DNA from 3 places in the Bradyrhizobium sp. LB8.2 genome. Region 1 is predicted to be linked to each of the others. Evidence: predicted binding sites of a transcription regulator. Region 1 holds the regulator's gene; each other region holds the start of a gene.
What was found. The regulator HrcA, encoded in region 1, represses chaperone genes, less so after heat shock. The targets are predictions, from matches to a motif close to GTTAGCACTCNCNNNNNGNGAGTGCTAAC.
Positions count from the first base shown of each region.

Region 2: a site for HrcA is predicted at 4,841-4,869, ahead of ABIB06_RS27635 (co-chaperone GroES). Genes of this name have one in related genera too.
Region 3: a site for HrcA is predicted at 4,568-4,596, ahead of ABIB06_RS38660 (co-chaperone GroES). Genes of this name have one in related genera too.

Region 1 covers NZ_JBEPQV010000009.1:198,199-206,762, reverse strand. The annotation lists gene dnaJ (molecular chaperone DnaJ) at 1-95, opposite strand, end outside; gene dnaK (molecular chaperone DnaK) at 356-2,257, opposite strand; gene ABIB06_RS14365 (hypothetical protein) at 2,652-3,593, shown strand; gene pncA (bifunctional nicotinamidase/pyrazinamidase) at 3,694-4,416, shown strand; gene grpE (nucleotide exchange factor GrpE) at 4,497-5,102, opposite strand; gene hrcA (heat-inducible transcriptional repressor HrcA) at 5,197-6,285, opposite strand; gene rph (ribonuclease PH) at 6,467-7,180, shown strand; gene rdgB (RdgB/HAM1 family non-canonical purine NTP pyrophosphatase) at 7,192-7,827, shown strand; gene hemW (radical SAM family heme chaperone HemW) at 7,814-8,564, shown strand, end outside.
Region 2 covers NZ_JBEPQV010000027.1:18,164-26,727, forward strand. The annotation lists gene ABIB06_RS27610 (glutathione binding-like protein) at 1-253, opposite strand, end outside; gene ABIB06_RS27615 (cysteine hydrolase family protein) at 267-860, opposite strand; gene ABIB06_RS27620 (LysR family transcriptional regulator) at 992-1,831, shown strand; gene lepB (signal peptidase I) at 1,948-2,694, shown strand; gene groL (chaperonin GroEL) at 2,798-4,438, opposite strand; gene ABIB06_RS27635 (co-chaperone GroES) at 4,484-4,798, opposite strand; gene ABIB06_RS27640 (usg protein) at 5,179-5,466, shown strand; gene ABIB06_RS27645 (cupin domain-containing protein) at 5,625-6,152, shown strand; gene ABIB06_RS27650 (O-linked N-acetylglucosamine transferase, SPINDLY family protein) at 6,165-8,300, opposite strand; gene ABIB06_RS27655 (NupC/NupG family nucleoside CNT transporter) at 8,415-8,564, opposite strand, start outside.
Region 3 covers NZ_JBEPQV010000069.1:486-7,530, reverse strand. The annotation lists partial or broken gene ABIB06_RS38675 (tetratricopeptide repeat protein) at 1-742, shown strand, start outside; gene ABIB06_RS38670 (hypothetical protein) at 996-2,207, opposite strand; gene groL (chaperonin GroEL) at 2,410-4,035, opposite strand; gene ABIB06_RS38660 (co-chaperone GroES) at 4,179-4,475, opposite strand; gene ABIB06_RS38655 (hypothetical protein) at 4,807-5,328, shown strand; gene ABIB06_RS38650 (protein phosphatase CheZ) at 5,490-6,272, opposite strand; gene ABIB06_RS38645 (L,D-transpeptidase) at 6,586-7,045, shown strand, end outside.

The sequences.
Region 1 (8,564 bases):
GCCAGCTTACGGAACGACGATTTCAGGACGGAATCGTCGGCACCGCGTTCGACTTCGAGGGTTTCGTAGTAGCAGCGCTTGGTGGACGTGGACATGATGAGCTCGGTCTATCCAATCGCAATTCAAATCGGAGCGAAACGACGTCGCCACGCGACGATATAAGCGCTCCTCCGCCTTACGGCAGAGGGCAGCATGGCGGCATTCAGCATAGCGGCTGGGAATTGATCGATCGTGACGGGGCCGATTTTAACAGAGTCTTGGCCCGCCCGGCACGGCACGCTGGCCTCCCCCGCGAGGGAGGAGGCCGTTGGCGCGTGTGGGGTCCAAGTCGTCCGCATCATCACCCTCGCGGGGTTCAGGCGGACTTCTTGTTGTTCTTGTCGTCGTCGACTTCGGTGAATTCCGCGTCGACGACGTCGTCCTTGGCCGCATCCTTCTTGGCGTCGGCCTCGGCCTGCTGCGTGTAAATGGCCTCGCCGAGCTTCATCGAAGCCTGGGCCAGCGTTTGGGTCTTGGCCTTGATCGCTTCGGCATCGTCGCCCTTCAGCGCTTCCTTGAGGTCGCTGACGGCATCCTCGATGGAGCGGCGCTCGGTCTCTGCGATCTTCGAACCGTGCTCGGCCAGCGCCTTCTCGGTCGAATGCACCAGTCCGTCCGCATCGTTCTTGGCCATGACCGCCTCGCGGCGCTTCTTGTCGGCCTCGGCATTGGCCTCGGCGTCCTTGACCATCTTCTCGATGTCGGCTTCCGACAGACCACCGGAAGCCTGGATGCGAATCTGCTGCTCCTTGGAAGTCGCCTTGTCCTTGGCCGACACGTTGACGATGCCGTTGGCGTCGATGTCGAAGGTCACTTCGATCTGCGGCATGCCGCGCGGGGCCGGCGGAATGCCCATCAGGTCGAACTGGCCGAGCATCTTGTTGTCGGCCGCCATTTCACGCTCGCCCTGGAAGACGCGGATCGTAACCGCGTTCTGGCTGTCCTCGGCGGTCGAGAACACCTGGCTCTTCTTGGTCGGGATCGTGGTGTTGCGGTCGATGATGCGGGTGAACACGCCGCCCAGCGTCTCGATGCCCAGCGACAGCGGGGTCACGTCGAGCAGCAGCACGTCCTTGACGTCGCCCTGAAGCACGCCGGCCTGGATCGCGGCGCCGATCGCCACGACTTCATCCGGGTTGACGCCCTTGTGCGGCTCCTTGCCGAACAGCTGCTTCACGACTTCCTGGACCTTCGGCATGCGCGACATGCCACCGACCAGCACCACTTCGCCGATCTCGGCGGCGGTGAGGCCGGCATCCTTCAGCGCCTTGCGGCAGGGCTCGACGGTCTTCTGGACGAGGTCGTCAACCAGCGCTTCGAACTTGGCGCGGGTGAGCCTCATCGTCAGATGCTTCGGGCCGGTCTGGTCCGCGGTGATGAAGGGCAGGTTGATCTCGGTCTGCGTCGTCGACGACAGCTCGATCTTGGCCTTTTCAGCGGCTTCCTTCAGGCGCTGCAACGCGAGCTTGTCGTTGCGCAGGTTGATGCCCTGCTCCTTCTGGAACTCGTCAGCGAGATAGCCGACCAGGCGCATGTCGAAATCTTCGCCGCCGAGGAAGGTGTCGCCGTTGGTCGACTTCACCTCGAACACGCCGTCGCCGATTTCGAGAATCGAGACGTCGAATGTGCCGCCGCCGAGGTCGTACACGGCGATCGTACCGGCCTTGGTCTTGTCCAGACCATAAGCGAGCGCAGCCGCGGTCGGCTCGTTGATGATGCGCAGCACTTCAAGGCCCGCGATCTTGCCGGCGTCCTTGGTCGCCTGGCGCTGGGCGTCGTTGAAGTAGGCGGGAACGGTGATGACGGCCTGGTCGACCTTCTGGCCGAGATGAGCTTCCGCGGTCTCCTTCATCTTCTGCAAGATGAAGGCGGAGACCTGCGAGGGCGAGTAGGTCTGGCCGTCGGCCTCGACCCAGGCGTCGCCGTTGGAAGCCTTCACGATCTTGTACGGAACGAGCTTCTTGTCCTTCTCGACCATCGGGTCGTCGTAGCGGCGGCCGATCAGGCGCTTCACTGCGAAGAAGGTGCGCTCGGGATTGGTGACGGCCTGGCGCTTGGCAGGCTGGCCGACGAGGCGCTCACCGTCGTCGGTCACGGCGACGATCGAAGGCGTCGTGCGCATGCCTTCGGAATTCTCGATGACTTTGGCGTTCTTGCCATCCATTACGGCGACGCACGAATTCGTGGTACCGAGGTCGATCCCGATGACCTTTCCCATGGTCCTGATATCCTTGTTTTTGCGGCAGGCTGGCTGGGCCCAGAAGGCACCCGAACCGAAACCCCCTAAGATCAAACATTCGCGATATTGCGATGGTTGACGCTCATATAGGAGGGGGGGAGGGGCCCGCAAGGAGAGAACGCAAGTTTCGGCCGTGAAAACATCGGGTTTTGGAGCATCATATCCGGGCTGAACCGCCCTTGCGGGTGAGGAATTATTAACAGGTTCAGATATCAGCCAGCCCCCGCCACCATGATCCGCGCGCCCTGTTACCGGCGAGGCAAACCCGCTAAAAGGCGGGCGCCGGAGAGCCGCCATCGAGGCTGCGCCGCGCGACAAAGCGGCCCGGTGGCCGACCATCGAACGGCCTCAATGTGAACCAATCAGAGTGCCCATGAAGCTGACCCGCCCCCTCGCTGCGCTCGCCCTCCTCGTCGCCTCCGCACTTCCGGCTCTGGCTGCCGACGCCGTTTTCCCGCCTGGCTTGCGCCTCGGCATGGTGCCGTTGGTCGGCCTCAGCACGGCAAAGACGTTTCCGGGCTTCCAGAGCGAGGACGGCAACGTCAAGGTGCTGATCACCGAGCTGCCGCCGGCGGCTTATGGCGAGGTCGTGAGCGCCTTCAATTCCAATCCGGCCGGAACCAACGGCGTCAAGCAGGACAAGATCGAGACGCCTGCGGGCCTGGCCTATTTCACCACCGAGAGCGGCAAGGCCGGCGAAACCCCCGTGAGGCGCTATTCGATGATCGTGCCGGGCGCCGGCTTCTCCGGCTATGTCGCGGTGCAGATTCCGGAGAATGCGATCAAGATCTACACCGACGAGGCGGTGCGGCAGATGTTTGCGAGCGTCGCCACCCGCAAGCAGGTCTCGGCCGACGAGCAGCTCGCGCTGATGCCGTTCAAGATCACCGATCTCGCCGAATTCAAGGACGTCCGCACGCTGGCGCCGGGCTCGAGCATCATCCTGGCCGACGGCGACGAGAGCACAGGCTATGAATCGAAGCCGTTCATGATCCTCGGCGTGATCGGCGCCACCCCGCAGCAGGCCGACGACCGCGCCCGCTTCGCCCAGGAGGCGGCGCTGCAGATTCCTGGCGTGCGCGAGTCGCGCGTCACCATGTCCGAGCCGCTTCGCATCAACGGCCAGCAGGGTTTCGAGACCCGGATCGACGGTATCAGCGGCAAGGACAAGACGGCGGTGACCGTGGTGCAGTGGATCCGCTTCAGCAGCGGTGGCGCTTCGCTGCGCATCATCGCCAGCGCCCCGCGCGACCAGTGGCCGGCCGCCTTCACCCGCTTCCGCGCGGTACGCGACGGCATCCAGCCGAAGGGCTGAAAGGCCCATGCGCTGACCACATCCGGCTGCATTTTCGGGCTTCTGTTCGTACACGAGCGGAACTAGGCTCTCCTCCGTTCAATCTGGAGGGAGGCGGACCATGATGGATCGGCGACACATCTTGACGGCGCTTGCAACGACGGCGCTCGCGACCCTCGTGCCAAGCGCGCTCTTAGCAGCGGCATCGATCAAGCCGGACGATGCATCCGCGCTGCTCGTGATCGACGTGCAGAACTGCTTCCTGCCCGGCGGCAGCCTCGCCGTAAAGGAAGGCGAGCAGGTGGTGCCGGTCATCAACAAGATGGCCAAAGCGTTTTCGAACGTGGTGATGACACAGGACTGGCACACGCAAGGCCATGTTTCGTTTGCGTCGGCACACTCCGGCAAGAAGCCGTTCGAGACTGTCGATCTTCCCTACGGCAAGCAGGTGCTGTGGCCGGACCATTGCGTGCAGGGCACCGATGGCGCCGCGCTATCGAAGGACCTTGCGATCCCGCACGCCGAACTCATCATCCGCAAGGGTTTTCACAAGGACGTCGACAGCTATTCGGCCTTCCTCGAAGCCGACGGCAAGACCTCGACCGGCCTTGCCGGCTATCTGAAAGCGCGCAAGATCAAGCGCCTCTTCGTCGCGGGGCTGGCGACGGATTTCTGCGTCGCCTGGACCGCGCTCGACGCCCGCAAGGCGGGCTTCGAGGTCTATGTGGTGGAAGACGCCTGCCGCGGCATCGACAATCAGGGTTCGCTGGCAAAAGCCTGGGCCGACATGGCCAAGGCCGGCGTGAAGCGTATTCAGTCTGCGGATATCGCGGCGAGCGCGTAGGCGACGCTAGGAGCTGCAAGACCCTCATCCCGAGGAGCGCGCTTCTCCGCGCGCGTCTCCTTAACCATGAGGATTGAGAGCTAAACCGGCTCGTTGCTGTTGGCGGCGGGCGCGGCCTTCGCGCCGCCCTTGGCGACACCGACCAAAGCGGGGCGCAGCACGCGCTCGCCGATGGTATAGCCGGCCTGCATCACCTGCACGACGGTGCCCGCGGGCACCGACGCGTCGGGAACCTCAAACATCGCCTGCTGGAAGTTCGGGTCGAACTTCTGCCCAGAGGGGTCGAACTTCTTCACGCCGTGTTTTTCCAGCGCGTTGAGCAGCGAGCGCTCGGTCAGCTCGACGCCCTCGATCAGCGAAGCCAGGCCGGGATCGGCCGCCGCACGGGCATCGGCCGGAACGGCATCGAGCGCGCGCTGGAGGTTGTCGGCGATATCGAGCACGTCACGGGCAAAGCCGGTGACGCCGTAGAGCTTGGAGTCAGCGACCTCCTTGGCGGTGCGCTTGCGCAAATTTTCCATCTCGGCCAGCGTCCGCAGCATGCGGTCGCGCGCCTCGGCGGCTTCCTTCTGCAAAAGCTCGACCGAGCCGGGCTCGGGATCGTCCGGCATGATGTAGGGTTTTGACACCACGGGCTCGGGCGTCGCAGCGGCCGCGTCTTCGGGTTGCCGGTCTCGATCGGTCATCGGCTCTCTTCTCAAACGTCTCAGGGATTTTCTCGCCCGGATATCGTGCTTCGGGCGGCGAAAATCAAGCGCCCGTGATCGGCCCAGGCGCCGGTCAGCCCCCCAGGAGGCGGCTGACGATGCGGGCGGCGTAGTCCACGGTCGGGATCACACGGGCATAATTCAGCCGTGTCGGCCCGATTACGCCCAGAACGCCGACAATATGGCCGGCAGCATCCCGATAGGGCGAGATGATGGTGGAAGAGCCCGACAGCGAGAACAGCTTGTTCTCACTGCCGATGAAGATCCGCACGCCTTCCGCGGTCTCGGCCCGGCCGAGCAGGTCGATCACGCCGCGCTTGGTTTCGAGATCGTCGAACAGCAGGCGAACGCGCTCCAGATCCTCAAGCGCATGCAAATCTTCGAGCAAATTGGCGTGGCCGCGGACGATGAGCTGGCGGTCCTCGCTCTCGCCACCGGACCAGCTGGCGATACCGGCGGAAATCACCTTTTGCGTGAGCTGATCGAGCTCGGCGCGGGCCTCTCCGAGTGCGGTCTCGAGCTCGAGCCGCGCCTCGGCCAAGGTCCGGCCGCGGATTCGCGCGTTGAGGAAATTGCCGGCCTCGGTGAGTGCCGAGGAGGGAACCCCGAGCGGCAGCACCAGCACGCGGTTTTCAACCTGGCCATCCTCGCCGACCAGGATCACCAGCGCCTTCTCCGGTTCCAGGCGGACGAATTCGATGTGTTTGAGCCGCGCATTGGATTTTGGCGTCAGCACCACCGCGGCGGCGCGCGTGAGGCCGGAGAGCCGCGTCAGCGCCTCCTCCAGCGCGGCCTCGACTGATTGCGCCTGCCCAACGGAGGTGAGCTGGCTCTGGATCGCCTGCCGCTCGGCCTCGGTGAGGTCGCCGACCTGCATCAGGGCATCGACGAAGAAGCGCAGGCCGAGTTCCGTCGGCAGCCGGCCGGCGGAGGTATGCGGGGCATAGATCAGGCCGAGCTGTTCCAGATCGGCCATGACGTTGCGGACCGAGGCCGGCGACAGCGGCATGGCGATCAGGCGCGAAATATTGCGCGAGCCGACGGGCTCCCCGGTCGCGAGATAGCTTTCGACAATTTGACGAAAGATGTCGCGGGAACGCTCGTTGAGCTGGGCGAGACCCGCGCGCGGCGCGATCAGATGGATCGGATCGTGATGGGCCACAGACGGTAACTCCTCTCGGATGCACGTAATTTGTCTATCCCGGGCGCTTCTGACAAGCGTGGCGTTCGCGGATCGAAAATCGGGGGTGAATAAGGTCTCGATCTTCCCCCTTGCCGCCCACCCTCACCCCACCTACAAGCACCGCGAACAGCCCTTTTCCGAGAGTTTTGGAGGATTTCCCATGCGGCCAAGCCGCCGTGCGCCCGACGAATTGCGCCCCGTGACGCTGGAGCGCGGCGTGGTCAAATATGCGGAAGGCTCCTGCCTGGTGAAATTCGGCGACACCCACGTGCTGGTCACCGCCACACTGGAAGACCGCCTGCCGCCATGGCTGAAGGGCCAGGGCCGCGGCTGGGTCACCGCCGAATACGGCATGCTGCCGCGCGCGACCTCGGAACGCACCCGCCGCGAGGCCTCGGCTGGAAAGCAGAGCGGCCGCACCGTCGAAATTCAGCGCCTGATCGGCCGTTCGCTTCGCACCATCATCAATCTCGAAGCGATGGGTGAGCGCCAGATCACGGTCGATTGCGACGTGCTCCAGGCCGATGGCGGCACCCGCACCGCCTCGATCACCGGTGCCTGGGTCGCGCTCGCCGATTGCGTCAACTGGATGAAGGCACGCAACATGGTCAAGGCCAACGTGTTGCGCGACAACGTCGCCGCGATCTCCTGCGGCATCTACAAAGGCACGCCCGTGCTCGACCTCGACTATGCCGAGGATTCGGAAGCCGACACCGACGCCAATTTCGTCATGACGGGCGATGGCCGCATCATCGAAGTCCAGGGCACTGCGGAACGCGAGCCGTTCACGGAAGCCGAGTTGCTGGCGCTGATGGCGCTGGCGCGCAAGGGCGTCGCGCGTCTCGTGGACTTGCAGAAACTGGCGGTAGCGTAGTCAATAAGCCGATGCATCGCCGAATCACCGGAAAGCTCGTCATCGCGACCCACAATCCCGGCAAGCTCGCCGAGATGAAGGAGCTGCTCGCGCCTTACGGCATCGAGGCGGTGTCGGCCGGCGAGCTCGGCCTCCCTGAGCCGGAAGAAACCGGCAACGATTTCCGCAGCAATGCCGCGATCAAGGCGATCGCGGCAGCCCAAGCGACGAAGCTCCCGTCTTTCGCCGATGATTCCGGCATCGTGGTCGACGCGCTCGATGGCGCGCCGGGCATCTACTCAGCGCGCTGGGCCGGTCCGAGCAAGGATTTTGCCGCGGCGATGGCGCAGATCGAACGGCTGTTGCAGGAGCGCTGCGCGACCACGCCCGACAAGCGCAAGGCGCACTTCGTTTCCGCGCTCTGCGTCGCATGGCCCGACGATCATCTCGAAGAGGTCGAGGCGCGCGTCGACGGCACGCTGGTGTGGCCGCCGCGCGGCACCGCCGGCTTCGGCTACGACCCGATGTTTTTGCCCGACGGCCACAGCCGCACTTTCGGCGAGATGGAGAGCATCGAGAAGCACGGCCTGCCGCCGCTCGGTCTCGGTCTGTCGCATCGTGCCCGCGCCTTCGTGAAACTGGCGGAGATCTGCCTTGAACCGCGCTAAGGAAGCCTTCGGCGTCTACGTGCACTGGCCGTTCTGCCTGTCGAAGTGCCCCTATTGCGACTTCAACAGCCATGTCCGCCACGTTGCGATCGACGAAGCGCGTTTTGCGGCAGCATTCGCGCGTGAGATCGAAACGACCGCGCAACGTTCGCCCGGTCGCGAGGTCACCTCGATCTTTCTCGGCGGCGGCACGCCATCCCTGATGCAGCCTGCGACCGTCGGCGCTGTGCTCGACGCCATCGGCAAGCACTGGGCTGTGGCGAAAGACGTCGAAGTCACGCTGGAGGCAAACCCGACCAGCGTCGAAGCCACGCGCTTTGCCGGTTATCGTGCCGCCGGCGTCAACCGTGTCTCGCTCGGCGTGCAGGCGCTCGACGATGCCTCACTGAAAGCACTGGGCCGCATGCACAGCGCGCGCGAGGCACTCGATGCCGTCGCCATCGCGCGCCGCTCGTTCGATCGTTATTCGTTCGACCTGATCTACGCCCGTCCCGACCAGACGCCGGCGATGTGGGTCGATGAACTGCGTCTCGCAATCGATGAAGCGGCCGAGCACCTGTCGCTCTATCAATTGACGATCGAAGAAGGCACGCCGTTCTTCGGCCTGCATCAGGCCGGCAAGCTGAAGACGCCGGATGAAGCGATCGCACGCGCGCTTTACGACGTCACGCAGGAGACCTGCGACAAGCTCGGCCTGCCCGCCTACGAGATCTCAAATCATGCGCGGCCGGGCGCCG
Region 2 (8,564 bases), on a different contig from region 1:
CGAGGCCGGCCTCGGGTTTCAGATCAGCAATGTATTGCAGTACCGCCGCGCTCTCGGTTAGCCGCTCGCCGTTCTCCAGCACCAGGACCGGCACCGCGCCCTTCGGCGACACGCCGAGGAAATCGCTGCCGTCGTCCACGACTGTCTTGGTCCAGATATGGGCGAGGAGATACTGCGCCTCGACGTCGGCCTCGGTCAGCGCGATACGGCTGGCGAGCGAGCATGCCATCGGAAAGAAATAGAGTTGCAGCATCACGAGCGCTCCGTCAGCTTAGCGCATCGCCGCGCGCAATGATCGCGAAGCGATCCGACAATTCGGCCAACGCGACCTCGTGAATGGTCCTTGCGGCGAGCGTTCCGCCGCGGCCGTCGGGCAGATCGCGCGTGGCGCAGGAATCGGCATCGATCGTCGTGCGAAAGCCGAGGTCGAGCGCAGCCCGCGCGGTCGAGCTGACGCACATATGCGTCATGAAGCCCGCCAGCACGATGTTCTTGCGTCCGCTCGCGGCGAGCTGCGCCTTTAGATTGGTCCCGGCGAAGGCGTTCGGCAGCTCCTTCTCGATCACGAGCTCGCCCGCAAGCGGCGCGAGCTCAGTGACGATTGCGCCGCGATCGGCGGCGCGATCGAACAGGCTGCCGGCGCGGCCCTTGTGGGCGATGTGGAAGATCGCAGCGCCCGAGTTTCGGGCGCGCGCGAGAAGCTTCGCAGCAAGGGCGATTGCGGGCTCGGCGTCAGGCAAAGCGAGGGGGCCGGCGCGGTATTCGTTCTGGATGTCGATCAGCACGAGGCAGGACTCGGCAAGCTTGGGCGGATTGAGATCGGCGCCCGACAATTCGAGCAGGGTTTTTGGAGCGGTCATGCTGGTCAGGCCTTCTAAGGGAGTATCGGTGACGCGACATTAGCGCGGCGGCGACCTGCCATTGTGCAGGACTATTGCAGCATATGGCTGCAGATTTGCAGCCACCGGCCGCGCCTGCTAGGCTCGCACCCATGAACTGGGACGACCTGCGCATCATCGCCGCGCTAAGGGACGAGGGCACCTATGCCGGCGCCAGCGCGCGGCTGCGCATCGACGAGACGACCGTCGGCCGCCGTCTCGCGCGCATCCAGCGCGATCTCGGCGTACCGCTGTTCGATGCAGTCGACGGCCTGCGGCGGCCGACGCGGCATTGCGAGGCGGTGCTCGAGCATGTCGGTGCGATGGCGGCGCACGTCGCCGCGATTGATCGCATCGGTGAGAGTCAGCCCGGCCCGGTCGGCCGCCTGCGCATCGCCTCGACCAATGCGGTCGCCGAGGAGCTGCTGGCGCCGCATGCCTGCGCGTTCCTGCGCGATCACCCCGGCCTCACCCTTCAGTTCCTCACCTCCAGCGGCAACGTCAAATTCTCGCGCTGGCAGGCCGACCTCGCCATCCGCTTGCGGAAGCCGGAGAAAGGCGACTTCACCATCTCCAAGCTCGGCGAGGTCAGACTGTATTTCTTCGAGCCCGTCGATTTCGGGGGTGGCGAGCCTGTCGTTTGCGGCTTTCCCGATGAGCTCGACGCCATTCCCGAGGCGCAGTATTTGCGCGCCAGGCGGCTGACAAACGCGCGCTCTGTAACCGACAATGTCCGCATTGTCCGGACCATGATCCAGTCGCACCAAGCCGTCGGCGTGCTGCCCGAACATAGCTGCGGAGGATTGCTCTCCGACCACAGTCTGCGCGCCACGCTGCTGCCCCGGCGCCGCGACGTTTGGCTTTTGGTACAGAACCACCTCAAGCGCGATCCCGCGACGCGGCTCACCATTGAATGGGTGCGCCACTGCTTCAGGGATCTTTCGCGCGACTGATCGCCCGCGGCTGAGTGTGAACGCGATCCACACGCCGCGTAACCAAGTTATGAGATTGCGCTCGCGCGAAGGTTGCGTAGTCTGGCGACGACCACAGGCTTGATCGGGGCAGGTGCATGACCACTCTCCAGGACACCACCCACCCGCAGGCCAAATCGCGGGAATGGAAGGCGATCGTTATCCTGATCCTCTTGATCCCGGTGCTGTGGTCGCCGCCGTTCCTGTTTCGCATCTTCCTGTTTCAGCCGTTCAACATCCCGTCCGGCTCGATGAGGCCGACGCTGGTCGTCGGCGACTACGTGTTCGCCGCCAAATATGCCTATGGCTATGGCCGCTATTCCTTTCCTTTCGCGCCGTCATGGATATCGGGTCGCGTCTTTGCGGCCGAGCCCGAGTTTGGCGATGTGGTGGTGTTCCGGACGCCGAAGGACAATTCGGTCGACTACGTCAAGCGCGTGGTCGGGCTGCCCGGCGACCGCATCCAGATGCGCCAGGGCCAGCTCTTCCTCAATGACCGTCCGGCGACGCGCGTCGCTCTCGCGAGCGTGCCCGGGGGCTCCGCCTGCGGTGTGGATGCCGGCGCCGGGATCAAGCGCTGGCGCGAGACCCTGCCGAACGGCGCGAGCTATATGACATATGACTGCGTCGACAACGGTTATCTCGACAACACCAGCGTCTACACGGTGCCATCAGGTCATTTCTTCGCGCTTGGCGACAACCGCGACAACTCCGCCGACAGCCGCATGATGTCCGTGATGGGGTTCATCCCGATGGACAATCTCGTCGGCAAGGTGACGCGGATATTCTGGTCGCTCGACGAACACGGCGAGCCGCACATGGAGCGGCTGGGGAAGGTGTGGTGAGGCCTCCCGTCATTCTGGCGGCGTGAAACGATCATTCCCCAAAACAAAAACCCCGGCATTGCTGCCGGGGTTTCGCATTTTGTGGTTTGCCGGAGTGGCTGGATCAGAAATCCATGCCGCCCATGCCGCCGCCCGGGGGCATTGCGGGGCCGGAGCCGCCCTTCTTGGGCAACTCGGCGACCATGGCTTCCGTGGTGATCAGCAGGGCCGCAACCGAGGCTGCGTTCTGGATCGCGGTGCGCACGACCTTGGTCGGGTCGATGATGCCCTTGGTGACCAGGTTGACGTACTCGCCGGTCTGGGAGTCGAAGCCGTAAGCATACGTCTTGTTCTCCAGGATCTTGCCGACGATCACCGAGCCGTCTTCACCGGCGTTGATCGCGATCTGGCGAGCGGGCGCGGAGAGCGCCTTGCGCACGATCTCGACGCCGGTCTTCTGGTCGTCGTTCTTGGTGCGCAGGCCCTTGAGCTGCTCGGAAGCACGGAGCAGGGCGACGCCGCCGCCCGGGACAATGCCTTCTTCCACAGCCGCGCGGGTCGCATGCATCGCGTCATCAACGCGATCCTTGCGCTCCTTCACCTCGACCTCCGTCGCGCCGCCGACGCGGATCACCGCGACGCCGCCCGCGAGCTTGGCGAGACGCTCCTGGAGCTTCTCACGGTCGTAGTCCGAGGTGGTTTCCTCGATCTGCGCCTTGATCTGGGCCACGCGCGCCTCGATGTCGGCCTTCTTGCCGGCCCCGCTGACGATGGTGGTGTTTTCCTTGTCGATCATCACCTTCTTGGCGCGACCGAGCATGGCGAGCGTGACATTCTCCATCTTGATGCCGAGATCTTCCGAGATCGCCTGACCACCGGTCAGAACCGCGATGTCCTGCAGCATGGCCTTGCGGCGATCGCCGAAGCCCGGAGCCTTGACGGCCGCGACCTTCAGGCCGCCGCGGAGACGGTTGACGACCAGGGTGGCAAGAGCTTCGCCTTCGACGTCTTCGGCGATAATCACTAGCGGTTTGCCGCTCTGCACCACGGCTTCCAACAAGGGAAGCAATTCATTCAACTGAGATAGCTTCTTTTCGTTGATGAGGACGTAAGCATCTTCCATTTCAACGCGCATCTTGTCGGCGTTGGTGACGAAGTAGGGCGAGATGTAGCCGCGGTCGAACTGCATGCCCTCGACAACCTCGAGTTCGGTCTCGAGCGACTTGGCTTCTTCAACCGTGATGACGCCCTCGTTGCCGACCTTCTTCATGGCGTCGGAGAGGAACTTGCCGATTTCGGCATCGCCGTTGGCGGAGATGGTTCCGACCTGGGCGATTTCCTCGTTCGAGGTGACCTTCTTGGAGTTCTTGACGAGGTCGGCGACCACGGCTTCCACGGCCAGGTCGATACCACGCTTCAGGTCCATCGGGTTCATGCCGGCGGCAACCGACTTGGCGCCTTCACGAACGATCGCAGCCGCGAGCACGGTTGCGGTGGTGGTGCCGTCACCGGCCGCGTCAGCCGACTTGGAGGCGACTTCGCGCACCATCTGCGCGCCCATGTTCTCGAACTTGTCGTCGAGCTCGATCTCCTTGGCGACGGTGACGCCGTCCTTGGTGATGCGGGGAGCGCCGAACGACTTGTCGAGGACGACGTTGCGGCCCTTGGGGCCGAGCGTCACCTTGACGGCGTTGGCGAGGATGTCGACGCCACGCAGCATCTTGTCGCGTGCATCGACGCCGAATTTGACTTCTTTAGCTGCCATCTGGATTTTTCCTTAGGTGTCTAGCTGGGTGGGGAGAGGGGGCTGTTAGGCCGCCTTCTTCTTGGAAGCGGGGACGTCGAGGACGCCCATGACATCGCTTTCCTTCATGATCAGCAGATCGACGTTGTCGATCTTGACTTCAGTGCCGGACCACTTGCCGAACAGCACGCGGTCGCCGACCTTCAGGTCGATCGGGATCAGCTTGCCGGCTTCGTCGCGACCACCGGGGCCGACAGCGACGATTTCGCCCTGCGAGGGCTTTTCCTTGACGGTGTCGGGAATGATGATGCCGCCAGCGGTCTTCTCTTCTGCGTCAATGCGCTTGACCACGACGCGGTCGTGAAGCGGACGGAATTTCATGCAGTTCTCCTAAACGTTTGCGCGGATTGATGTTTTCAGGATGTTAGCAACCGAGGCCCGCGAGTGCTAAGGCGGGTGAACCTCAAATAGGCCAGGATTTTTGCGGGGGCAAGGGCTTGTACCAGAAAAATCAGCACTCAGAAGCGCTGCCTGCCAGAATTCTTTACCATCGTTAACCGGCCAACTCGGACCTTATTAGCACGGTGCCGCATCTGCTGCTAACGCATTGAATTTCAACAGCTTGTTAAACTTTTGGGCTTGAGATGGATTGTCAGTTTGCGTCACATTTCTATCTTGTGAGCGCATCTCCACCGGGTGGCTCGTAGGGCGCGTACCGGAAAGCCACCCCTTGAATATGCGCTCCTGCAAAGGAGGTTGGCATGGTCTCGCGGGTTGGGGTTGTTTCCGACGATTTCCGGAAACAGGTGCTGGGTTACGGGCTGACGACGGCGGAAATTCTCTACCGGATGCCGGATCATCGCTCGCTGCTCCAGACCTATGTCTGGCAGAACTACGACATGTTTCCGAAATTCCCGGCGCTGACGGATTTCCTGGCGTTTTGGCAGCAGAAGCTCGACGGCCCACTGTTCTCGGTGACGGTCGTGCATTCCAAGCTGATCAAGCCGGCCGAGCTGCGTGCGGTCGACGGTGTGTTTCGGTTGCATTGATCGCGGGATGCGTAGGACAGGGTGGATTAGCGCAGCGTAATCCACCACTGTTTGTATCCTCGGAAGCGAGAGAGGTGGGTTACGCCTACGGCTAACCCACCCTACGAGTCTTTTTTCTGTGCTAGCGTCTCCCCCACAACAAAACGGGAGGCCGGCCCATGGCCAAGAAAGCAAAATCGCGCAGCGCATTGCAAGTCGCGGTGAAGAAGCGGAGCGGCGCCAAGGCCGCGCCCCGATTATCGGCGCGCAAGGCGGTGAAAGCGAAGGCGCGCACTGTCACCCCGAAAAAGCCAGTGCGTCCCAAGCAGCGCATCGCCATCAGCCATCACCGCGAGGAAGACTTCAAGGCCGACGGTCTGCGCACCTACGCGAAGTATCGCGATCTCGGCATCGCTGCTGCAAGCCACGGCCTCGCGCAAGCGCACGTGATCCGGCTGCAAGGTCCCTGCAATCCGAACGAAGTGTCGAAGCTGCACTTCCACGCCGTCGAATTCCAGATGGTCTACGTGCTCAAGGGTTGGGTGAAGACCTATATGGACGGAGAGGGCGAGACGCTGATGAAAGAAGGCAGCGCCTGGACTCAGCCGCCGAAGATCAAGCACATGATTTTGGACTATTCGGACGACGTCGAGCTGCTGGAGGTAATCCTGCCGGCGGAGTTCAGGACGGTGGAGTTGAAAGCGTAAGCTCTCTCGTCGTCATTGCGGGGAGCGGCCATTGCAATAGCGTTTCCACATCGCGCGATAGGCATCGTCCACTGCTTGCGTGTATGAGACGGGGTTGCCGGCGGCTGCAGCCCTGATCTGTCCGGGCAGTTCGCAGCGCAACTTCTGGAGGTCGCCGATCTGCGATCCACGGGCAGCCGCGATTTCGACATACGCCTCATCGCTATTCGCGACCCAGTCCGGCAGGCCAAGCGCGGTGAGGATAGAGCCCGCAGCACGGCTAGGCAGGCTGTTACCGAGCTTCGCCACCACCGGCACGCCCATCTGCAAGGCTTCCCAAGTGCTGACGCCGCCATTCTGCGGGAACGGATCGAGGCCAATATCGACGCGATTGAAGGATGCCAGATGCTCGGTTCGCGAGGTGGCTCCGAGCAGGTCGACGCGTTCGGCCGGCAACCGGCAAGCTGCAAACCGCGCCAGCAGATTGTCGCGGACCAGCCGATCGTCCAGCGCAAAATCCTTGATCAGCAGTCGCGAACCCGGCACCTGCTCGAGAATCCTGGACCAGACTTCCACCGCCTCGTCCGAAATCTTGCTGATACGGTTGAAGACGCCGAATGTGATGAAACCGTTCGAGATCGCCGGCGTTGGCGCCCGCGCAATCCCGTCCGGCAGCGGCACCAGCGTCACAAAGCATGGCAGGTCGACAACGGTCTCCGCAAACAGCTGCCGAACCGCAAAAGGAATCGCGACCGGGTCCGAGAACAGATAATCGATCGTTCGCAGCCCGGTGCCGGTGCCGTGGCCCCAGCCATGCACCTGGACCGGTGCCGGCTTCCGCGCAAACACGCCGAGCCGGTGTCCCTTGGTATGGCCGGACAGATCGATCAGGATGTCGATGCCATCGGCGCGGATTTGAGCGGCGAGGTGATCGTCGGTCCATTGCGAGGCGTCGCGCCAGCGGTCGGCGATCCCTTGAAATTCGCCGGTCGTCGCATCCGCTTTCGGCGAACAAGAGTAGCACACGATCTCGAACTGTGTCCGATCATGGTGTTGCAGGACCGGCTTGAAAATGAACGCCGCCGAATGCGCGTGAAAATCCGAAGAGACATAACCCAGCACCAGACGGCGATCCGGATCGCAGCTGTTGTCATGCGGTCCTACCGCTGCTGAAGCGATCTTCGCGCCGACCCGTTCCCACCAAAGCCGCCGCGCTTGTTGATGCTGCGCAACGCTGGCGTCCGCCACAAAATCGAGCGCGAAGATCTTGTTGGTGATCGCGTCCTCGAAGTCAGGCTTGATGGCAAGAGCCCTGTCGAAACTGGCGTGGGCTTCGTCGACCCGGCCAAGTCCCGCGAGACATTGGCCAAGGAGGATGTGGGCCTGAAAGAAAGCGGGATTGATCGCGAGAGCCTTCTCGCAATCAGGCAATGCGTCGGCAATTCCTTTGTTTCGGACCAGGACAGTGGCCCGCCCGTACCACCCGTTCGCGTTGTCGGGTGCGAGAGCGATCACCCGGTTGTAATCCGCTGAGGCTTCGTCAAATCGCAGAAGTTCCAGCCATGCAGCAGCGCGGTTCGTCAGTGCCGAGACATGATTAGGCTGGATCGATAGCGCGCGGTTCAAGCTCGCAATGGCCTCACCATAGTCGCGCAGACTGCAGAGCGCCCAGCCTCGGCCGTTATGGGCATCGGCAAGGTTTTCATCGATTGCGAGCGCCTCGTCGAAACTTTCGAGCGCTTCATGGTGAAGATCCAGGCCGAGGCATACGTTACCGAGATTGGACAGGGCAACGGCGAAATTGGGCCGCAAAGCGATGGCTTTTTTATAGCTCTCGCGGGCCTCATCATGACGTTGCAGCCCGTTCAGCGCGACGCCACGGCTCATCTGGGCTTCAGGAGACCGCGGATCCACGGCAACCGCTCGGCTTAGTAGAATTTCGGCTTGCTGATAGTTTTTGGCTTGAGACTCCAGCACGCCGAGCAAATGCAGCGCTACGAACTGATCGGGCGCAAGCTCCAGGAGTTGGCGATAGGCGGCCTGAGCCTCGGTGAGAAGCCCCGCCTTATGCAGATAGAGGGCGCGCTCGAGCAGCGGCGTCACTTCGGCTTTTTGCCGTTTCTGAATCCGGGCATTTTGAAATGCACGCTGACCAACGCCGTTGCCCATGAATCAATTCCACCCGAATCTCCAGGCGAGATTAACATGGAAGTATTGTCCGGATTGCGCTGCACTCCATCCTGGCAATGAGGACGCAAGCCTCACGCAAGCCTCACGTCAGCCTCACGTCAGCACCCCCACGATCGCGCCCATCAAACACGTCGTCAGCGTGCCTGATACGATCGACTTGAGCCCGAGCGCGTTGATTTCCTTGCGCCGTTCCGGCGCCATCACGCCGAGGCCGCCGATCATGATGCCGAGGCTGGCGAAATT
Region 3 (7,045 bases), on a different contig from region 1:
TGAAACGATTTTGGATTATGACTTTCCCAACTACAAAAAACAGTCGACGCTGATTGATCTTGCATTCTGCCATGAGTCTCTCAAGGAGAGGAAAGATGCACGAGCTGTGGCGCGGCAGGTTATTGAGATTGATCCCCATTCGGATTTCGCTCTTCAAGCAGAGGCTCTCTTAGTAGAGTTGGCTGAGGAGGATCCGCAGCGTATCGAGAAACTGGAGGCTATAGAGCGGCGGGCCAGAAAGCAGAATGCTACGGTCGTCGCCGGAAACATCGCGCTCTTTCGAGCTAGCAGCGCGGGAGCGAATCCGACCGAAGTGCAAGCTATCTTGGCGCCTTTGCTAGATTCGAAAAGTACTTCTGATCACTACAATCGGACAAGAGCAGCGGTTAAAATTGCTGAAACCATGCTCAACGCAGGTATACCGCTTGCCGATACCGATCGCGGCTTGCTGGTGGAGGCCTACCATTTTGTCTTTAATGAACAGATGCCAGGTCTATTTGATCGATGCCATGATGCATTGTGGCGCGACTTTAAGAACAAAAGCGATCTAACCAATCTTTTGATTCTCTTTCGGTACAGTTCCCTGCGATGGCGGCTACGTAATGCTAGCAGAAAGGAAGAGAAGTATCTCGGTGAGCTCAAGGCGATCATAACCGACTCAATTGCATCAAGCTTGGTGAAAGCCGAGAAAGAAGTGACCTATTATTTGGTGAGAGCGACATTTTATATGCCGAAGGTTTAGTCGATATGGTGTGCATGCACGGGCCGCAGGCTTGCACAATAGGTCCGCTTTTGCTCGTCCAACTTTCAGCGGCTCGATTGCTTCGGAATTCGAAACGCGCCGCTACCGACCAAGATAGCCGCGTCACTGATCGTGACTGCATGGTACTCCATCCGTGAGCCGCTTTCGCTCCAATGGGGAAGGCCCGGAGCCATCAGGGGTACTGGATCGCCCGCTTTCGCACTCTGCGTCCAGGGCACGGCAGTTCAGTCCGTCACTTCCACACCGACTTGTCGGCGTCCCAGCGCTGGCCTTTCAGCTCCTTGGTGAGCGCCTCGACCGAACCGTTGTCGTCGGGCTGATCGCCTTCCTCGTCGGCCGTCGCTTCGTCCGAGAGATTGAGCTTGGCGCCGCTGCTCTCGTCGGCTGTCGTGGTTGCGGGGCTGCCGATCCAGAGCATGAGCTTGTCGGACGTGCCTGGCTTGTCGGGCGAGACGAGACCCGCGACCTCGATGGTGTCGGTGAGCTCGAGCGCGGGAAAATCCTGGTTCGGCCGCTTGAACACCAGCTTGAGCTTGCCGGTCGCCGGGTTGAAGCTTTGCGAGACCGGCTTTGCCGCGAGCGTCCTGCTCAGCACGCCAGCCACCGCGGCCGCGAGCTTGTCGCGGTTGAGCTTGTCGCCGTCGCGCCAGTCGGCGGCGGGGATGCGGATGGTGCGGTCCATCTCGGTCATGCCCGCGGTCCAGCCCGCGGTGATGACGCCGGGCATCGCCTTGAATTTCTCCAACAGGGCGCCTGCGCGCTCCGGATCGACCGACATGTTGATGGTCTGCTCACCTGCGCGCAGTGCGTCGCAGCCGACGGTGAGACTCGCCAGCGTCACCTCGACGTCCTGGCCCTTCAGGCTCTTCAGGAACTCGGTCGCGGCATCCAGCTTGACCTTGACCGCAATCGCTTCCGGCGAGACGTCGGTGAAATCCTTCGGCTGCGGCGTGATGCCGTCGTCGGAGGTCTGGTTGTCCAGGAATTCCTTCTCGCTGAGATCGGAATTGTCGGGAGAGGTGACCTCGGTCACGGCCTGGCCAATGCTGATCTGGCCGCGGAATTCGAACGTGTCTCCAGCCTGTTTGCGCAGCAGTTTGACGGTGACGGGCGCTTTCGCGCCGAGGCTCTGCGTCGTACCCGTCAGGTTCTGGCCGGCGACCTGGAGATTGACGACGAAGCGGTCCTTGCGGTCGGAATTCTTCGCGACCGGATAACAGACGTCGAGCACGGCTGCGGTGACGGTCTTGCCCTGGCGTGTCTCCTTCAGGATCACGTCGGCATTGCCGTCCATCAGCCCGTCGATCGAGGTGAAATAGCGCGTCTCCGCGCCGCTGGGCGCCGTAGCCTTCGGCGACAGCTTCATCTGGGCGGATGCGACCTCAGGCAAAACTGCAAGCAGAGCCGCCAATAAAACTGTCGGGCAAACCAGAAGCGCGCGCATCGACGAAATCCCCGGGCAATGGGGCATGATCCGGAAAAGTGTGAAGCGGTTTTTCCGATCAGATCATGCCCAAACAATTCGAATCGGGCGTTACCGTAGTGGGTTTTGGGCGCCGGTTGAATTGGAAAGCACAGGCCATGATCGGCAAAAAAGAAGGCCGCCCGGAGGCGGCCTTCGCAACACTATCAGGCGAGAATCGGCCTTAGAAGCCGCCCATGCCGCCGCCCGGCATGGCGGGCGCTTCCTTCTTCGGTGACTCGGCGACCATGGCCTCGGTGGTCACCAGCAGGCCGGCGATCGAGGCGGCGTCCTGGAGCGCGGTGCGGACCACCTTGGCGGGATCGATGATGCCCTTGTCGACCATGTCGACATAATCTTCGTTCTGGGCGTCGAAGCCGAAGGTCTCGGACTTGTTCTCCAGGATCTTGCCGACGACGATCGAGCCTTCCACGCCCGCGTTCTCGGCGATCTGGCGAAGCGGAGCTTCCAGTGCCTTCAACACGATGTTGATGCCGGCCTGAACGTCCGCATTGGCGTTGGTGAGACGGCCGACGGCCTTCTTGGCACGGAGCAGCGCGACGCCGCCGCCAGGGACGATGCCTTCCTGCACCGCGGCGCGGGTGGCGTTGAGCGCGTCCTCGACGCGGTCCTTCTTCTCCTTGACCTCGATCTCGGTGGCGCCGCCGACGCGGATCACCGCGACGCCGCCGGCGAGCTTGGCGAGGCGCTCCTGGAGCTTCTCACGGTCGTAGTCCGAGGTGGTCTCCTCGATCTGGGCCTTGATCTGGCCGACGCGGGCCTCGATCTCGGGCTTCTTGCCGCCGCCCTTGACGATGGTGGTGTTCTCCTTGTCGATCACCACCTTGCCTGCCCGACCCAGCATCTTCACCGTGACGTTCTCGAGCTTGATGCCGAGGTCTTCGGAGATGAGCTGACCGCCGGTGAGGATCGCGAGGTCCTCCAGCATGGCCTTGCGGCGATCACCGAAGCCCGGCGCCTTGACGGCGGCGACCTTCAGGCCGCCACGGAGGCGGTTGACGACCAGGGTGGCCAGCGCCTCGCCCTCGACGTCCTCGGCGATGATGACGAGCGGCTTGCCCGACTGCATCACGGCTTCCAGCACCGGCAGCATGGCCTGCAGGCCGGACAGCTTCTTCTCGTGCAGGAGGATGTAGGCGTCCTCGAGCTCGGCGGTCATTTTCTCGGGGTTGGTGACGAAGTAGGGCGACAGATAGCCGCGGTCGAACTTCATGCCCTCGACGATCTCGACTTCGGTCTCGATCGACTTGTTTTCCTCGACGGTGATGACACCCTCGTTGCCGACCTTCTGCATCGCCTGGGCGATCATCTTGCCGATGGCGGTGTCGCCATTGGACGAGATGGTGCCGACCTGGGCGACTTCGGAGGAGGCTGCGACCGGCTTAGCGCGCTTCTGGATGTCCTTGACGACAGCGGCAACCGCGATGTCGATGCCGCGCTTGAGATCCATCGGGTTCATGCCGGCAGCAACCGACTTGGCGCCTTCGCGCACGATGGCCTGGGCCAGCACGGTCGCGGTGGTGGTGCCGTCACCGGCGAGATCGTTGGTCTTGGAGGCGACCTCACGGACCATCTGGGCGCCCATGTTCTCGAACTTGTCCTCGAGCTCGATCTCCTTGGCGACGGTGACGCCGTCCTTGGTGATGCGGGGCGCGCCGAACGACTTCTCGATGAGGACGTTGCGGCCCTTCGGGCCGAGCGTCACCTTGACGGCGTTGGCGAGAATGTCGACGCCGCGCAGCATGCGATCGCGCGCGTCTCCGGAAAACTTGACGTCTTTGGCAGCCATGGTCTGTAATACCTCTTGTTTCGTGATGTGTCTGCCGCTCGGCGTCGCAAGTCCGGAGTCCGGAATCGAACCCGGCGGAATGATGGATGCCCGGATCTCAGGGACCCGGGCATGACATTCAGCGGCTGTTCAGGCTGATGGCCTTAGGCCATGACGCCCATGATGTCCGATTCCTTCATGATCAGGAGATCTTCGTTGTCGATCTTGACCTCGGTGCCCGACCACTTGCCGAACAGCACGAGGTCGCCGACCTTGAGGTCGATCGGGGTCAGCTTGCCGGCCTCGTCGCGGCCGCCGGGGCCGACGGCGACGATTTCGCCCTGGGACGGCTTTTCCTTGGCGCTGTCCGGAATGATGATGCCGCCCTTGGTCTTTTCCTCGGCGTCGATACGTTTGACCACGACACGGTCATGCAGCGGACGAAATTTGGATTTAGCCATGACGTTTCCCTTTGGAGGCTCGCTTCGGATGTAGCGGAAGTGGATGGGGCGGCGCTTCCCGTCCACCCTCTTGCCGAGGATCGGACGGCGCGCTTAGCAATCGGGCTTTCCGAGTGCTAATAGTGCGTCCGGAAATATGGCTTGGCCGCGATCCTGTCAAGCAAAGGTGGTTAAGCGATTGGTGAGGCGGATATAGGATTGTGTCTACAGAAACCTATTGGTCGCGCTGGCGTATAAAGGACGTCATTGCTCCGACAGCGGTTTTGCGCTTGGCTGCAGGATGGATGCGGTCGAGGTCTTGTTTGGGGGGCAGTTTGCTCGGGGGAATGTCATGATCAGTTCAGCTCACGCACGCACGGTTGCCAATCTGGCGGCCGCCTCTTGCCTGGCGCTGCTGCTTGGCGCCTGCGGCGGCGGCATGAGCCTGCCGTCGTTCTCGTCGTCCTCACCGCCGCCTGAGGCCGAGCCCGGGGCCGGCCCGGAAATGCCGGCGTCGATCCGCGCCGACGAGATCGTCGGCCGCTGGGGTCTCGCCTCGTTCCAGAACCCGGCCGACCGCGCCCGCACCGAGGCTGCCGCCCGGGCCCAGTGCAAAAATCCTTACGTGATCACCGCCGGCTCCTCCGGCGGCGTCATCATGCATCTCGCCGACCAGGCGACGCCGCAGGAGCTGCGGCTGAAGGGCTCGCCCAGCGGCAAGAACTATATCGGGCCGGCGGGTCCGACACCGGGCGAGCAGGACCGCGAGATCGTCTCCTTCGACGGCCGCGTCCTCATCACCCGCTTCATCGACAAGGATGCCGCCACCCGCTACGGCAACATGGTCTACGTCCGCTGCGCGCCAAGGGCGTGATCGGGGCGCCGGCCTAGCCACTCGTCATTGCGAGGAGCGAAGCGACGAAGCAATCCAGGCTGCTTCCGCGGACACAGTCTGGATTGCTTCGCTTCGCTCGCAATGACGAAAAAAAACGCCGGCTTGCGCCGGCGTTTTGTTTTTCAGAGTGTCGCGTCTGCTCAGTCGAACAGCGCGTCGATGTCGTCCTGCGAGGCGTGGCCGACATCGCCGGCGAGCTTCGGGCCGTTGAGGAGTTTTTCGTCCTCGCTGCGGGTGTCAGCGGCCGGCGCGGGCACGTGGGACTTGATCGCGTCGACGCCGCCCCAGATCTCCATCATGGAGTTGATGTGCTGCTCGATGAACTTCATCGTGCTCATGACCTTGCTGATGCGCTGGCCGGTCAGGTCCTGGAAGTTACAGGCTTCGAAGATCGAGATGACGCGTTCCTGGATATCGTCGGCGAGCCGTTTCTGCTGATCGGCCGATTGCACCTTGGACATCGCGCTGGCCGCTTGGTCGATCGACTCGGCGGCTTCGAGGATCTGCTGGGTCGCCTGTTCGGTGCCGCCGACGACCGCGCCGAGCTCGCCATTGACCTTGGCCATTTCGCCGCCGTCGAAGCTCTTGCCGTGCAGCGTCGCGATCTCGCGCTTGGTACGGTCGATGGCGTCGTGGATGAGGTCGAGCTCGACCTTCAGCTTCTCGCACTGCTCGATCTGCGCCCGGTAAGTATCGAGCATGGTACGAGCTTCGGAGAGCTCGTGAGCGGTGGAGGCGTCGATCGCCGCCATGGCCGCGCTGCCGGACAAGGGCGGAGTGCCCTTCGCCATCTGTGCACGGATCGCACGCAACTCGGACATGATCTCGCTATGCATCGGCGGAGCCTCCTCAATCATTTCGGGGCTTGGCATCTCGCCGACAACAGCCTCTTCGACACGAAAACGTTTGCGGTGAATAGCCATCAAGAACTCCCCCCACCTCACTCACGCGTCGTTTTAGGCAGAAGCGATTTAACACGAAGTTCACAGCCGGAACTGTCGTGCGGTCGCGTGCGACGGCGTGAAAACCTGCAATTAACCATGCGTGCGCGCCGTTCACCGAAAATAAACGCTGATCGCCAAATTGCCCCGCCGCTCGCGACGTGGTGAATCGAAACGCCGGCTCCGTTTACCAAACGAAACGGCTTTTGCTCTTTATTGACCACGTCGAGGGCGCGGATCAGCCAGATGCGTTCGACGGCGAATGTAACTAGACGAAACAGTACAGAGTACGTCGATGTTCAAAAAAATGTCTGTCGCGCTGCTCGGCAGCGCTTGCACCTTCATGGCCAGCGCCAACAGCGCCAGCGCATTCGATAATAGCGTGCCGAACGATCCGCCTGCGGTGCTTTACCAGCCGCAGGTGCCGCCGGCGCCGGTGCGCGTCGCCTCCAACGCGAACATGGGCGGCGGCTTCATCGAGTTCATGTTCGGTGACGGGCCCGGCCGCGGTCCGGCCTATGCTCCGCAGCAGCCGATGTATCAGCAGCAGCCGGGCTATTACGACCAGCGCCGCCTGCCGCCGATGGGCGAGCCGCAGATGCAAGGCGCCGGCGTGCAGCCGGAGGCGGTCGATCCGCGGCAGCGTCAGTTCGATCCGAGATTCGAGAAGCAACTTGTTGACTATAGCGGCAACGAAAGTGTCGGCACCCTGGTGGTCGATACGCCGAACAAGTTCCTCTATCTCGTCGAGGGCA